Regions from separate parts of the Stenotrophomonas sp. YJH_SMC_19 genome, predicted to be linked through region 2. Evidence: riboswitches for the same ligand, from Rfam matches in the RefSeq annotation. Region 2 holds a riboswitch; the other holds the start of a gene.
What was found. A riboswitch is a leader RNA that binds a small molecule or an ion and turns the genes downstream of it on or off. The one in region 2 is predicted to bind glycine.
Positions count from the first base shown of each region.

Region 1 (6,604 bases), on a different contig from region 2:
TCAATGCCGAATTCAAGGCCGCCTACCCGGAGATGACCTCGGCGCAGTGGCTGTCTTCCACCTACATCAACAGTGATTCCGAACGCATCGCGGCCAAGGCCAACGAGCGCTCGCTGACCCAGCTCAACAGCTGGATCGAGCAGGCCGCCAAGTTCGACGGCAAGCCGATGAGCGAGGACAGCAAGCGTGCGATCCACCTGCTGAAACTGATGTCCTCGATGCCGGCGCCGCGCGATCCGGCCAAGCTGGCCGAGCTGACCCAGATCGCCACCCGCATGGAAGGCAGCTACGGTGCCGGCAAGTACTGCACCGACGCCAACGATCCGAACTCCTGCCGCCAGCTGGGCGAGCTGGAACAGGTACTGGCGCGCAGCCGCGACTACGACAAGCAGCTTGACGCCTGGCAGGGCTGGCACAGCACCACCAAGAGCATGCGCGGCGACTACCAGAAGTTCGTCGGCCTGGTGAACGAAGGCGCCAAGGGCATGGGCTTCACCGATGCCGGCCAGATGTGGCGCAGCGGCTACGACATGCCGCCGGAGCAGATCGGCCCGGAAACCGACCGCCTGTGGGAACAGGTCAAGCCGATGTACGAGCAGCTGCACTGCTACGCGCGCGGCAAGCTGGACAAGACCTATGGCAAGGACAAGGCCGAAGTTGGCAATGGCCTGATCGCCGCGCACCTGCTGGGCAACATGTGGCAGCAGGACTGGTCGAACCTGTGGGACCAGCTGGAACCGTACCCGGGCGCCGGCAGCCTGGACATCACCGCGGCGCTGGAAAAGCAGTACCAGACCAACCTGAGCGCGGCGCTGGCCAAGGCCGGCAAGGATGCCAACGTGGCCGCGCAGTACAAGGCGCAGCGCGAGGCCGAACTGCGTACCGCCAAGCAGATGACCGAGCGCGCGCAGGACTTCTACGTGTCGCTGGGCATGCCGTCGCTGCCGCAGTCCTACTGGGAAAAAACCCAGTTCATCAAGCCTGACGACCGCGACGTGGTCTGCCACGCCAGCGCCTGGGACATGAACATGGAAGGCGACGTGCGCACCAAGATGTGCATCAAGCCGAACGAAGAGAACTTCACCACCATCTACCACGAGCTGGGCCACATCTATTACGACCTGGCCTACAACCCGCTGCCGCCGCTGTTCCAGGGCGGTGCCAACGATGGCTTCCATGAAGCGATCGGCGACACCATCGTGCTGGCGATGACGCCCAAGTACCTCAGCTCGATCGGCCTGGTCGATGCGCCGACCGAAAGCCGCGAGGCGGTCATCAACAACCAGATGCGCATGGCGCTGTCAGGCGTGTCGTTCCTGCCGTTCGGGCTGATGATCGACCGCTGGCGCTGGGGCGTGTTCGATGGCTCGATCACTGCCGACAACTACAACAAGGCGTGGTGGGACCTGAAGGCCAAGTACCAGGGCGTGGCGCCGGCCAGCACCCGTGGCGAAGAGTTCTTCGATCCGGGCGCGAAGTACCACGTGCCGGGCAACACTCCGTACACCCGCTACTTCCTGGCGCGCATCCTGCAGTTCCAGTTCTACAAGGGCCTGTGCGACGCGTCCGGCTACAAGGGCCCGCTGCATGAGTGCACCTTCTACGGCAACAAGGAAGCCGGCCAGAAGTACTGGGCGATGCTGAGCAAGGGTGCCAGCCAGCCGTGGCAGGCCACGCTGAAGGAGCTGACCGGTACCGACAAGCTCGATGCCGGCCCGATGATCGAGTACTTCACCCCGGTCAACGAGTGGCTGAAGCAGCAGAACGAAGGCCAGATGTGCGGCTGGCAGGCCAACGCGGCCCCGGCGGCAAAATGAAAAAAGGGGCGGGTCCGCGAGGATCCGCCCCTTTCCGGTAGTGCCGGCCGCTGGCCGGCAACTACGCGATGAAGACCCAACGGGCAGCCGGCCAGCGGCCGGCTCTACCGAAACAGCAGTCAAAGGCCAGATGTGCGGCTGGCAGGCCAGCGCGGCCCCGGCGGCGAAATGAAAAAAGGGGCGGGTCCGAAAGGATCCGCACCTTTCCGATAGTGCCGGCCGCCGGCCGGCAACTGCACGGTGGAAATCCGTCTGGCAGCCAGCCAGCGGCCGGCTCTACCGCAACAACGGTCAGCTGTTCTTCTTCGCGGCCATCGCTGCGGCCAGCTCGGCCTTGAATTCCTCGAAGGTCTGGCCCTTCTCCCTGGCTTCGGCCTGTGCGGCATCGCGCAGTGCATCGGAGTACATCAGGCGCACCGGCGTGCCGTTGCGCTCGTGCAGTTCACCGGCCTGCATGATCAGCGCCAGCACCTGCGCAGCGCTCTCGCTGTGGCCCGCGATGCGGCCATCCATGCCCAGCACCCATTCGCCGTCGCGGCGCACGACACCGGCCAGCAGGGTGCGCTGTGCATCGCGCAGTTCCGCATGCGGCTCCACCGGCGAGGCCTGCGCGGCGGCCTTGTTGGCGGCCTGCTTTTCCTGGCGACGGCGCTGGTCGCGGCGGGTCTTGGAGCTGGTGGACATGGTGCGGTACCGCTGCGAAGGGGGGCGCAAGGATAGCGCACCCCGCCCGCAGCACCGCTTCACACCCCTCAGTCCAGCACTTTGCCGTGCCGCCAGTAGCCCATGAAGGTGATCGCGCGGCGGTCCAGCCCGCAATCGCGCACCAGATGGCGACGGATCGCCATCACGGCCCCCGCCTCGCCCGCCACCCAGGCGTACAGCGGCCCGGCCACCCGGGTATCGGCCTGCTCCCAGAGGATCTGCGTATCGACGTCGATCTCCTCCAGCGCATCGCCGGCAGCCACGCCCGAGGTCCCTGCCAACCGCGCCTGGACCGCCTGCAGCAACCGCTGTCCGTAGGCGGCCTGCCCGCGCGGCAGCCAGACCAGCTCGGCGCTGGAGGGCGCCTTCAGGTGCACCGCATCACCGGCCTGCGCCACCTCCAGCAGCGCCAGCGTGCGCGGTGGGTCGACCATGGCCGCCAGCTCCTCGAGGATGCCGGCCACCGCAGGCAACGCGGTTTCATCGGCCACCAGCAGCACCTGGCCGACACCGGCCGGTGGCTTCCACTCCCAGCCCTCGCTGCTCCCGGCACAGTCGGCGTCCGGGGCCAGCAGCACCACGCGGTCGCCAGGGCGGGCGTGCATGGCCCAGCGCGAGGCGGGACCGGTTTCGCCATGGATGACGAAATCGACGTCGACCTCGCCCTGCTCGGCGCGCAACTGGCGGATGGTGTAGGTACGCATCGGCGGGCGCTTGTCGTCCGGCAGGGCCCGGTAGCGTGGGTACCAGTCTTCACCGCTGGGGACCTGCGGCACCTCCTGGCCGGGCAAGGGGAAGAACACCTTGATGCGCTGGTCAGGGCCTTCGGTCTTCATCCGCGCCACGTCGGCACCGGTGAACACCATGCGGTCCAGGGAAGGGGAAAGAACGCGGCGCTCCTTCAGCGCCACCTCGAACAGGCGGTAGGTCTGCTGCGCAGCCATGGGGAACCTCATGCAACGACATCGGATTGGCTGGCTGTCGTGCATCCACGCACCGGCTGGCTGGAGTGCCCAGCCTAGTCCGGTCGTTCCTCTTCGCAAGCGTTGCGGGCAAAGCGGCCGGCCCTACCCCTGCGCGCTGCTCAATGGCCCGTGCAGGCCGCCTGTGCCGCGCGTTCACGCTGGTGTTCCCAGTACCAGAACACGAAGCCGGCGGCGAAGAACGCGGCCTGCCCCAGCGCCAGGTGCAGCGGGCTGGCGCTGAGCAGCGGCGACACCACGCCGGCCACCACCGTGCTGATCATCAGCTGCACGAAGGCCTGCAGCGACGAAGCCAGGCCGCGCTGGTGCGGGTACATGTCCAGCACCGCCAGCGCCAGGATCGGGAAGATCAATGCCATGCCCATGCCGCCCAGGAAGATCGGCAGCACCGCCCACGGCAGCACGAACTGCGGCGACAGCGCCACGTAGCCGACATTCAGCAGCACCGACAGCGCACACAGGCCGAAACCAATGGACACCTGGCGGGTGGGCGTGGTGTGCCCGGCCATGCGCCCGGACAGGAACGAGCCGGTGGTCATGCCGCCGATGGTGGGGATGAACAGCCAGGCAAAACCACCCTCGCCCAGATGCAGGTGCTGCATCACGAACACCGGCGCCGAGGAGATGTACAGGAAAATGCCGCCGAAACCGATGCTGCCGGCCAGCGCCAGGCGCAGGAACCGCGGGTTGAAACCGATGCGCACGTAATCACGCAGCAGCACGCGCGGCGACAACGGCACCCGTGCCTCCACCGGATGGGTTTCCGGCAGGTAGCGTGCAGTGGCCGCCAGCAGGAGCAGCGCAAACACCACCAGGAACCAGAAAATCAGTGGCCAGCCGGCGCCGCTGAGCAGGATCCAGCCGCCGATGATCGGTGCGATGGCCGGAGCGATGCCGAACAGCATCGATACCTGGCTCATCAGGCGCTGCGCGTCGTGTCCGTGGTACAGGTCGCGGATCACCGCGCGGCCGACGATCATGCCGACGCCTGCTGACAGGCCCTGCAGCGCACGGAACGCCAGCAGCGTGGTCAGGTCGGTGGACAGCGCGCAGCCGACCGAAGCGCCGACGAACACCACCAGGCCACCGAGGATCACCCGCTTGCGGCCCCAGGCGTCGGACAGCGGGCCGTGCGCAAGGCTCATCAGGCCGTAGAACAGCAGGTACACGCTGATGGTCTGCTGCACCGCCACCTCGTCCACCGCCAGGCGCTGGGCCAGCTGCGGGAACGCCGGGAAGATGGTGTCGATCGAGAACGGACCGAACATGGCCAAGCCGGCGAGCAGCAGGGCCATGCGGCGGGTGGAGGGAGCAACAGCGGCGGTCATGGGAAAGGCGTCCGGCAGGGCCATGCGCGGCACGCACGGCGGGCGCCGGTCCCCTGCAGCAGGGACGGCGCCAGATGAATTCGGGTATCCGCCCATCATAGGTGGGGATTGCGCCTGATGCCATGCAGCAGTGCACGAAATGCACGGACGGGCCATCGGCCATTCAGGCGCGGCCTCCAGGTCCGAAAGCGGCCGCCGCGCCCGCAACGGGCTATAATCGGCGGGCAACACGGTGGGAGAAGCGGAACACCGCTGCCGAAGGCGCAACGCCCGTAATCGCTCAGGCCCGATACCACCCGTAACACAACTCTGGAGAGACCGGTTCGATCCGGCGCCGAAGGGGCACGAAGCTGCGGTCCGCCGAGCTTTTAAACTCTCAGGCAAAAGGACAGAGGGGCGCCCCGCAGACCGCCGACCGGCGGCTTGTGCCCGTGCGTGTGCCCTTTCCTGACGGATCCTTCGCCATGTCCCAGAACACCCCTTCCCTGCGTGAGCTCGAGCACCACAACGCGTTCGTCGAGCGCCACATCGGCCCCAACGACGCCGAGATCGCGCAGATGCTCGACGTCGTCGGCCACGCGTCGCTGGATGCGATGACCGACGCCATCGTGCCGGCCAAGATCAAGTCGCCGGCACCGCTGGCACTGCCGGAGTCGATGACCGAAGTGCAGGCACTGGCGAAGATCCGTGCGATCGCCGACAAGAACACCGTGCTGCGCAGCTTCATCGGCCAGGGTTACTACGGTACCCACACGCCGAACGTGATCCTGCGCAACATCCTGGAAAACCCGGCGTGGTACACCGCCTATACCCCGTACCAGGCGGAAATCTCGCAGGGCCGCATGGAAGCGCTGATCAACTTCCAGACCCTGTGCGCCGACCTGACCGGCATGGAAATCGCCAACGCCTCGCTGCTGGACGAAGCCACCGCCGCCGCCGAAGCGATGACTCTGGCCAAGCGTTCGGCCAAGTCGAAGTCGGACACCTTCTTCGTGCACGACGCCGTGCACCCGCAGACCCTGGAACTGCTGCGTACCCGCGCCGAGCCCATGGGCATCGTGCTGCGCGTCGGCACCCCGGCCGAAGCACTGGAAGCAGAAGCGTTCGGCCTGCTGCTGCAGTATCCGGACACCTTCGGCCAGGTCGGCGACTACAAGGCGCTGGTCGATGCCGTGCACGCACGCGGCGGCCTGGTGGCCGTGGCCACCGACCTGCTGGCCCTGACCCTGCTGGCTGCCCCGGGCGAATGGGGCGCGGACATCGTGGTCGGCAACAGCCAGCGTTTCGGCGTGCCGTTCGGCTTCGGTGGCCCGCACGCCGCCTTCATGGCCTGCCGTGACGCCTACAAGCGCTCGATGCCGGGCCGCCTGATCGGCGTTTCGATCGATGCCCAGGGCAACCCGGCCTACCGCCTGACCCTGCAGACCCGCGAACAGCACATCCGCCGCGAGAAGGCCACCTCCAACATCTGTACCGCGCAGGTGCTGCTGGCGGTGATGGCCTCGATGTACGCCGTTTACCACGGCCCGGAAGGCCTGACCCGCATTGCCCGCCGCACGCACCGCCTGGCCTCGATCCTGGCCGCAGCGCTGCGCAATGCCGGCGTGCAGGTCGGTGGCGACTTCTTCGACACCCTGCACGTCACCGGCGTGCATGCCGATGAAATCCATGCCAAGGCACGCGCCGCCGGTTACAACCTGCGCGCGATCGACAGCGACTCGGTCGGCATCAGCCTGGACGAGACCACCACCCGCGCCGACATCGTCGCCGT
Region 1 covers NZ_JCAFRI010000018.1:9,310-15,913, forward strand. The annotation lists gene AC5P5R_RS16680 (M2 family metallopeptidase) at 1-1,817, shown strand, start outside; gene AC5P5R_RS16685 (hypothetical protein) at 2,109-2,501, opposite strand; gene AC5P5R_RS16690 (siderophore-interacting protein) at 2,570-3,466, opposite strand; gene AC5P5R_RS16695 (multidrug effflux MFS transporter) at 3,607-4,833, opposite strand; glycine riboswitch at 5,133-5,235, shown strand; gene gcvP (aminomethyl-transferring glycine dehydrogenase) at 5,298-6,604, shown strand, end outside.
Region 1: it holds a riboswitch for glycine, as region 2 does, so the genes downstream of both, gcvP (aminomethyl-transferring glycine dehydrogenase) here and AC5P5R_RS08935 (trimeric intracellular cation channel family protein) in region 2, are expected to answer to the same signal.

Region 2 (6,604 bases):
GGTCGGATCCCTTTTCGCAGAAAAGGGCTCTGACCCCGGACGCTTTCGCTTACGTCAGCGGCGACATCACGCCGCGCTGGTAGGCGGGGCGCTCGCGAAGACGGGCGTACCAGTCGGCCAGGTGCGGCAGTTCCGGACGCTGGATCGGCAGTTCGAACCAGGCATAGATCAGCGAGCCCAGCGGGATGTCACCCATCGCGAATGTCTCGCCGGACAGCCACGGCTGCTTGGCCAGGGTGGCATCGGCCATCGCCAGGTAGTCGCCGGCGCGCACGATGGCGGCATTGATCCGCGCTTCGTCGCGGTCGGCCGGGGCGGTGCGCATGATGCCCCAGATCAGGTCGGTGTACAGCGGCGCCATGCGCGAGGTGCTCCAGTCCATCCACTTCTCGGCCTGGGCGCGTTCCATCGGGTCTTCGGCGTACAGCGTGCCCAGCGCGTAGCGCGCACTCAGGTAGCGCACGATGGCGTTCGATTCCCACAGCGGCAGGCCGTGGTCTTCGATCACCGGTACCAGGCCATTGGGATTCATCGCCTGGTATTCCGGCGTCTGCGTGCCGCCGTGGCTGCCACCGACCTCGATGGACTCGTACGGCAGGCCGATTTCCTCGGCACACCACAGCACCTTGCGGACGTTGCTGGAATTGCGACGGCCCCAGATCTTCAACATGCGGGTATTCCTTGCTGGCAATGCGGGCGGCAACGATACCCCTGATCGGGCGGGGTGTGTGCATGCGGGATGCGGAATCTGGCATCCGGGGATTGCCGGCCAGCGGCCGGCACTACCGGTTCCTCGCTGGCCAGCGGCCGGCATTACCGGTTCTTTTTCGGCAGCGCGCGCACGTAGGACGACTTGCCATCCTTCTTCAGTTCGAACAGGCCGATCGCTGCCAGCAGATCGCTGAGCTTGCCGTAGCCATAGTTGCGCGGGTCGAACGACGCCTGGTTGCCGATCTGGCTGCCGACCGGGCCGAGGTGCGACCAGCCATCCTCGCCCTCGGCCGCGGACACCGCGCGACGCAGCATCTTCACCAGCCGCGTGTCGCTGCGCATTTCCGCACCGCTCTTGCGCGGGCGCGCATCGTCGTTGGCCACCGGCTCGTTCGAGGCCTGTTCGCTGGATGCCTGTTCGGTATCCGGCACGCTGGCGTGGGTCTGGCCCAGTGCTTCCAGGTAGGTGAATTTCGAGCACGCGTTGACGAACGGCTCGGGTGTTTTCTTCTCGCCGAAACCGTACACCTTCACGCCATCGGTCAACAGGCGCATCACCATCGGGGTGAAGTCCGCATCGCTGGAGACGATGGCAAAGCCATCCAGGTTGCGCGCGTACAGCAGGTCCATGGCATCGATCACCATCGCCATGTCCGAGGCATTCTTGCCCTTGCTGTAGGCGAACTGCTGGATGGGACGGATCGCATACTCATGCAGCACCGCTTCCCACCCCTTCAGTCGCGGGCTCTTCCAGTTGCCATAGGCGCGGCGCACGTTGGCCACCCCATAGCGGGCCACTTCGGCCAACACCTCGTCGATCTTCGAGGCCGGCGCATTGTCGGCGTCGATCAACAGGGCGATGCGCTTTTCCGGTTCGCTCATGGACTCCTCGCGGGCGGTTGCCTGAACCCGAGTATCGCCGATCCACGCGGGCGCTGACGTGACAGGCGGCCGCCGTGCGAAGATGCCAGGCGCTTCCCCCAATGCCCCCACTGGAGTGAGTCGATGAGTCGCGAGCGCGTTCCCCACCTGGTTGTTGTCGGCGGCGGTTTTGCCGGTCTCTGGGCCACCCGTGCCCTGGCCCGCGAGCGCATACGCATCACCCTGGTCGACCGCCGCAACCATCATCTGTTCCAGCCGCTGCTGTACCAGGTGGCCACCGCCGGCCTGTCCGCGCCGGATATCGCTGCACCACTGCGCCATATCCTCGGCCACCAGCGCAACGTGGAGGTCCGCCTCGGCGAAGTGGTCGCCATCGACAAGCAGTCCCGGCAGATCCGCATGGCCGATGGCAGCACGCTGGACTACGACAGCCTGCTGCTGGCCACCGGCGCCACCCACGCCTACTTCGGCAACGACCAGTGGGCCGATGATGCGCCCGGCCTGAAGACGCTGGACGATGCGATCGCGCTGCGCCGCAAGCTGCTGCTGGCGTTCGAGCGCGCCGAGGCGGAACCGGACCCGGCGAAGAAGGCCGCATGGCTGAGCTTCGCGGTGGTCGGTGGCGGTCCCACCGGTGTTGAACTGGCCGGCACCCTGGCCGAGATCGCGCGGCATACGTTGCGCAACGAATTCCGCCACATTGATCCGGCCAGCGCCAAGGTGCGGCTGGTCGAAGCCGGCCCGCGCGTGCTGTCCTCGTTCCCGGAAGTGCTTTCGCTGAAAGCACGGCGGCAGCTGGAAAAGCTGGGCGTGGAAGTGCTGACCGGTACCCCGGTGAGCGACATCGACAGCCAGGGCTTCACGCTCGGTGACCAGTTCGTACCGGCCCGCACCGTGGTCTGGGCCGCCGGCGTGGCCGCTTCACCGCTGGCGCGCACGCTGGACGTGCCGCTGGACCGCGCCGGCCGCGTGCCGGTGCAACCGGACCTGACCCTGCCCGATCACCCGGAGCTGTTCGTGGCCGGTGACCTGGCCGCACTGAGCCAGGCCGACGGCAAGCAGGTACCCGGCGTGGCACCCGCTGCCAAGCAGATGGGCAAATACGTGGCCGAGGTGATCCGCGCACGCCTGCACGGCAAGCCCGAGCCCGGCCCGTTCAAGTACGCCGACTACGGCAACCTGGCCACCATCGGCCGCATGGCCGCGATCGTGCACTTGGGCCGGCTGCAGCTGTCGGGCGTGCTGGCCTGGTGGTTCTGGCTGGCCGCGCACGTGTTCTTCCTGATCGGCTTCCGCAACCGCATCGTAGTGCTGCTGAACTGGGCCGTGGCGTACTGGAGCTACCAGCGCAGCGCGCGCATCATCTTCGGTGATGACCAGGAAGACCGGCGACCCCGACGGTAGTGCCGGCCGCTGGCCGGCTGCCGCGCGGTCCGCCCCCTCTCCGCAGGAAAGGGCTCTGACTCCGTCAACATCATCCATGCATGGTGTGGATCTACCGCTTCATCGGGCCGCCGGGCGCCCGCCGTTTCGACCATGCGCGGCAGAAGTCCTCCTTCCTTGCGGTGTCGGCAATCTGCGCGGCACTCCAGTTGCGGGTAATCCAGATCGTCAGTGCCGTGCTGCTCAGATGCCAGCGCAGCATGTCGTGCCGTGGCTGCCGCCAAAGATGGCGGCGGGCAATCCAGAACGCCTCCCGTTCCAACTCTGGCACCTTCTTCTTCATCGCGTCGTCGTCGAAGAACTGCGCGGCGAAACTCCAGGGATTCATCGGCTGAAATCCTGTTCGCGGTTCACTGCTGCACGCAGCCACACCACTGGGCGCACGGTCTGCTGGCTTCGGCCAACCGCCCACCAGGGCAAGCCCGAGCAGGTACAGCAGGCCAGGCAGCAGTGCGATGCCGGCGGCCAATACGACGACGGAGACCCATGCCTTACCGGCGGCACGCATCGTGCTCACTTCGCCTTCGGTTTCGGGTACCACAACGCGTTGACGATGACCCAGCGCTGGTCGAAGCGCCCCATGTGGAAGTAATCGACGAACCACGGCGTTTCCAATCGCACCGAGGCGGCATTGCCGGTCACGTCCAGCACCGTGCAGCGGCGGTCCCATTGATCCTTCGGGGTTTTCAGCGCGCCCTGCTTCGTCAGCGCGACCAGTTCTTCCTTCGACATGCGGCGCAGGCCCAGCCGCTCGTCGGGCGTATCGCCGAGGACCGCGCGCTTGGCCAGGTCCGGGTGCAGGGAGCGGGCGACGCGCTGCGGGTCGGCCTCCAGCTGGCCGTCGACGTAGTCATGGCAGGTGGCTTCGATGGCCGCGAGGGTGGCCGGGTCGGCAGCGGGACTGGTTGACGCAGAGAGAGCGAACAACAGGGCGACGGTGGACATCCGGGTCTCCAGCGCTGAGGGCTGGGCGATCATCGCATGGCGGCACAGAGGCATCCATGTATGCCATGGATCTACAGGGACCCAGCATCCACCGCCTGCAACCACGCCAGCTTGCGCTCGCGCGGCAGCTGCTTGAGCTGCCACTCGGCCCGCGAGGCGGCGGCCCGGTCCGGGTATTCGCGCACGGCCAGCACGCGCAGCGGTGGCCGGGCCCGGGTGTAGCGCGCGCCCTTGCCGGCCTGATGGGCGGCGAAACGCGCGTCCACGTCGGTGCTGATGCCGGCGTAATAGCTGCCATCGCGACATTCGAGCAGGTACAGGAACCACGGGCGGAGGGACGGGGCCATGCCCGGATTATGCCGTGCTGCACTGCAGCGGATATACTGGCGCCCGAATGCAGGAGAGAGGCGCCGCGCTGGCGCCCGCCGAAGGCGCAGGCTCCCATGATCGCTCAGGCCGGTGGGCTGGAATCCCACCAACCATGCATTCGACTCGCCGAGCTGGAGAGAGGTCACCGGGCATGCCCGGGACGATCCGCCGAAGGGGCACGCGGCCCATGCCGCTGAACTCTCAGGCAAAAGGACAGCGGGAGCGGCACCGGTCATCGTCATTCCGTCATTGCGCAGGCAATGGCGGCGTCCGCGCATGGCCGGCCCCACCGCGCCCGGAGCCTGCCCCATGTTGCTGTCCATCATCTACCTGATCGCCATTTCCGCCGAAGCCATGACCGGCGCGCTGTCCGCCGGCCGCCGCCGCATGGACCTGTTCGGCGTGGTCATGATCGCCTGCGTCACCGCACTCGGCGGTGGTTCACTGCGCGACATCCTGCTCGGCCACTACCCGCTGGGCTGGGTGAAGCATCCCGAGTACCTGGGCTTCACCGTGTGCGCGGCGCTGATCGCCACCTGGGTGGCGCGCTGGATGCACCACTTCCGCCGCACCTTCCTGGTGCTCGATGGCCTGGGCCTGATCGCCTTCACCCTGATCGGCTGCTCGATCGCGCGCGAAGCCGGCCATGCGATGCCGATCGTGCTGATCGCCGGCATGCTGACCGGCGCGTTCGGCGGCGTGCTGCGCGACATCCTCTGCAACGAGGTGCCGCTGATCTTCCAGAAGGAGCTGTACGCGATCATCGCGCTGCTGACCGGCGCGGCCTACCTGTTGCTGCTGCACTGGGGCGTGGCCGACGCCACCGCGATCCTGTGCTGCCTCGGCGGCGGCTTCGCGCTGCGCCTGCTGGCGATCCACTACCGCTGGGAAATGCCGAAGTTCGTGTACCACGACGAAGTGCATTGAGGTTGGCGCGGCGGAATCCGCACCACCCCGGCGATGTACCTGGCGCTGTCGCTCATGCGCAGCGCCAGGCGCATCGCCGGTGCAGATGGGCCGGTCTCCAACTCCGACCGGCCCTGATCGCGGCCGCACCCCCGCAGGCGCTGGCCGCCATCCACACACGTGCCGCACTCAAGCGGCTTCGGACACCTTCACTTCGCGACGGGCGCGCACGGCCGCGGCCAGTCGCTCCAGCACCGTCACGGTGGTGTCCCAGTCGATGCAGCCATCGGTGATGCTCTGCCCGTAGACCAGCGGTTGGCCTTCCACCAGTTCCTGGCGGCCACCGACCAGATGGCTCTCGATCATCACACCGACGATGCGCTGTTCACCGTCTTCCAACTGAACGGCGATGTCCTCGATCACCTTCGGCTGGTTGTCCGGGTTCTTCAGGCTGTTGGCATGGCTGGCGTCGATCATCAGGCGCGTCGGCAGCTTGGCCTTGGCCAGCGCCTGGCAGGCCTCGGCGACACTGCCTGCATCGTAGTTCGGCTGCTTGCCGCCGCGCAGGATCACATGGCAATCCGGGTTGCCAGTGGTCGACACGATGGCGGTGCCGCCCTGCTTGGTGACCGACAGGAAGTGATGCGGATTGGAGGCCGCACCCACCGCGTCGGCGGCGATCTTCACGTTGCCATCGGTGCCGTTCTTGAAGCCGACCGGGCACGACAGACCCGAGGCCAGTTCGCGGTGCACCTGGCTTTCGGTGGTGCGCGCACCAATGGCGCCCCAGGCCACCAGATCGGCGATGTACTGCGGCGAGATCACGTCGAGGAACTCGACACCGGCCGGCAGGCCGAGCTTGTTGATGTCGCGCAGCAGGCCACGGGCGATGCGCAGGCCCTTGTCGATCCTGAAACTGCCGTCCAGGTCCGGATCGTTGATCAGGCCCTTCCAGCCCACCGTGGTGCGCGGCTTCTCGAAGTACACGCGCATCACGATTTCAAGTTCCCCGGCCAGCGCGTCACGCAGCGGCTTCAGGCGCTGGGCGTACTCGATGGCGGCCTTCGGGTCGTGGATCGAGCATGGGCCAACCACCACCGCCAAGCGGTCGTCACGGCCATGCAGGATCTGGTGCAGGGCCGCGCGCGATGCGCTGACGGTGTCGGAGGCTTCATCGTCACACGGCAGCATCGCCAGCAGCTGGGCAGGCGGTGTCAGCGGTTCGATGGTGCGGATACGCAGGTCGTCGGTGTGCGGGGGCATTGGGGGAGGTCTCCGGAACGTTGGGGGTCCCCAGCGTGGCGGCATGAAAAAAGCCGCCAGGTTCGCTGGCGGCTTTCGGGAATGC
Region 2 covers NZ_JCAFRI010000006.1:74,143-80,746, reverse strand. The annotation lists gene AC5P5R_RS08965 (glutathione S-transferase family protein) at 50-670, opposite strand; gene AC5P5R_RS08960 (NYN domain-containing protein) at 814-1,593, opposite strand; gene AC5P5R_RS08955 (NAD(P)/FAD-dependent oxidoreductase) at 1,717-2,997, shown strand; gene AC5P5R_RS08950 (hypothetical protein) at 3,089-3,544, opposite strand; gene AC5P5R_RS08945 (nuclear transport factor 2 family protein) at 3,550-3,981, opposite strand; gene AC5P5R_RS08940 (GIY-YIG nuclease family protein) at 4,053-4,328, opposite strand; glycine riboswitch at 4,369-4,458, shown strand; glycine riboswitch at 4,472-4,577, shown strand; gene AC5P5R_RS08935 (trimeric intracellular cation channel family protein) at 4,660-5,277, shown strand; gene AC5P5R_RS08930 (3-deoxy-7-phosphoheptulonate synthase) at 5,446-6,519, opposite strand.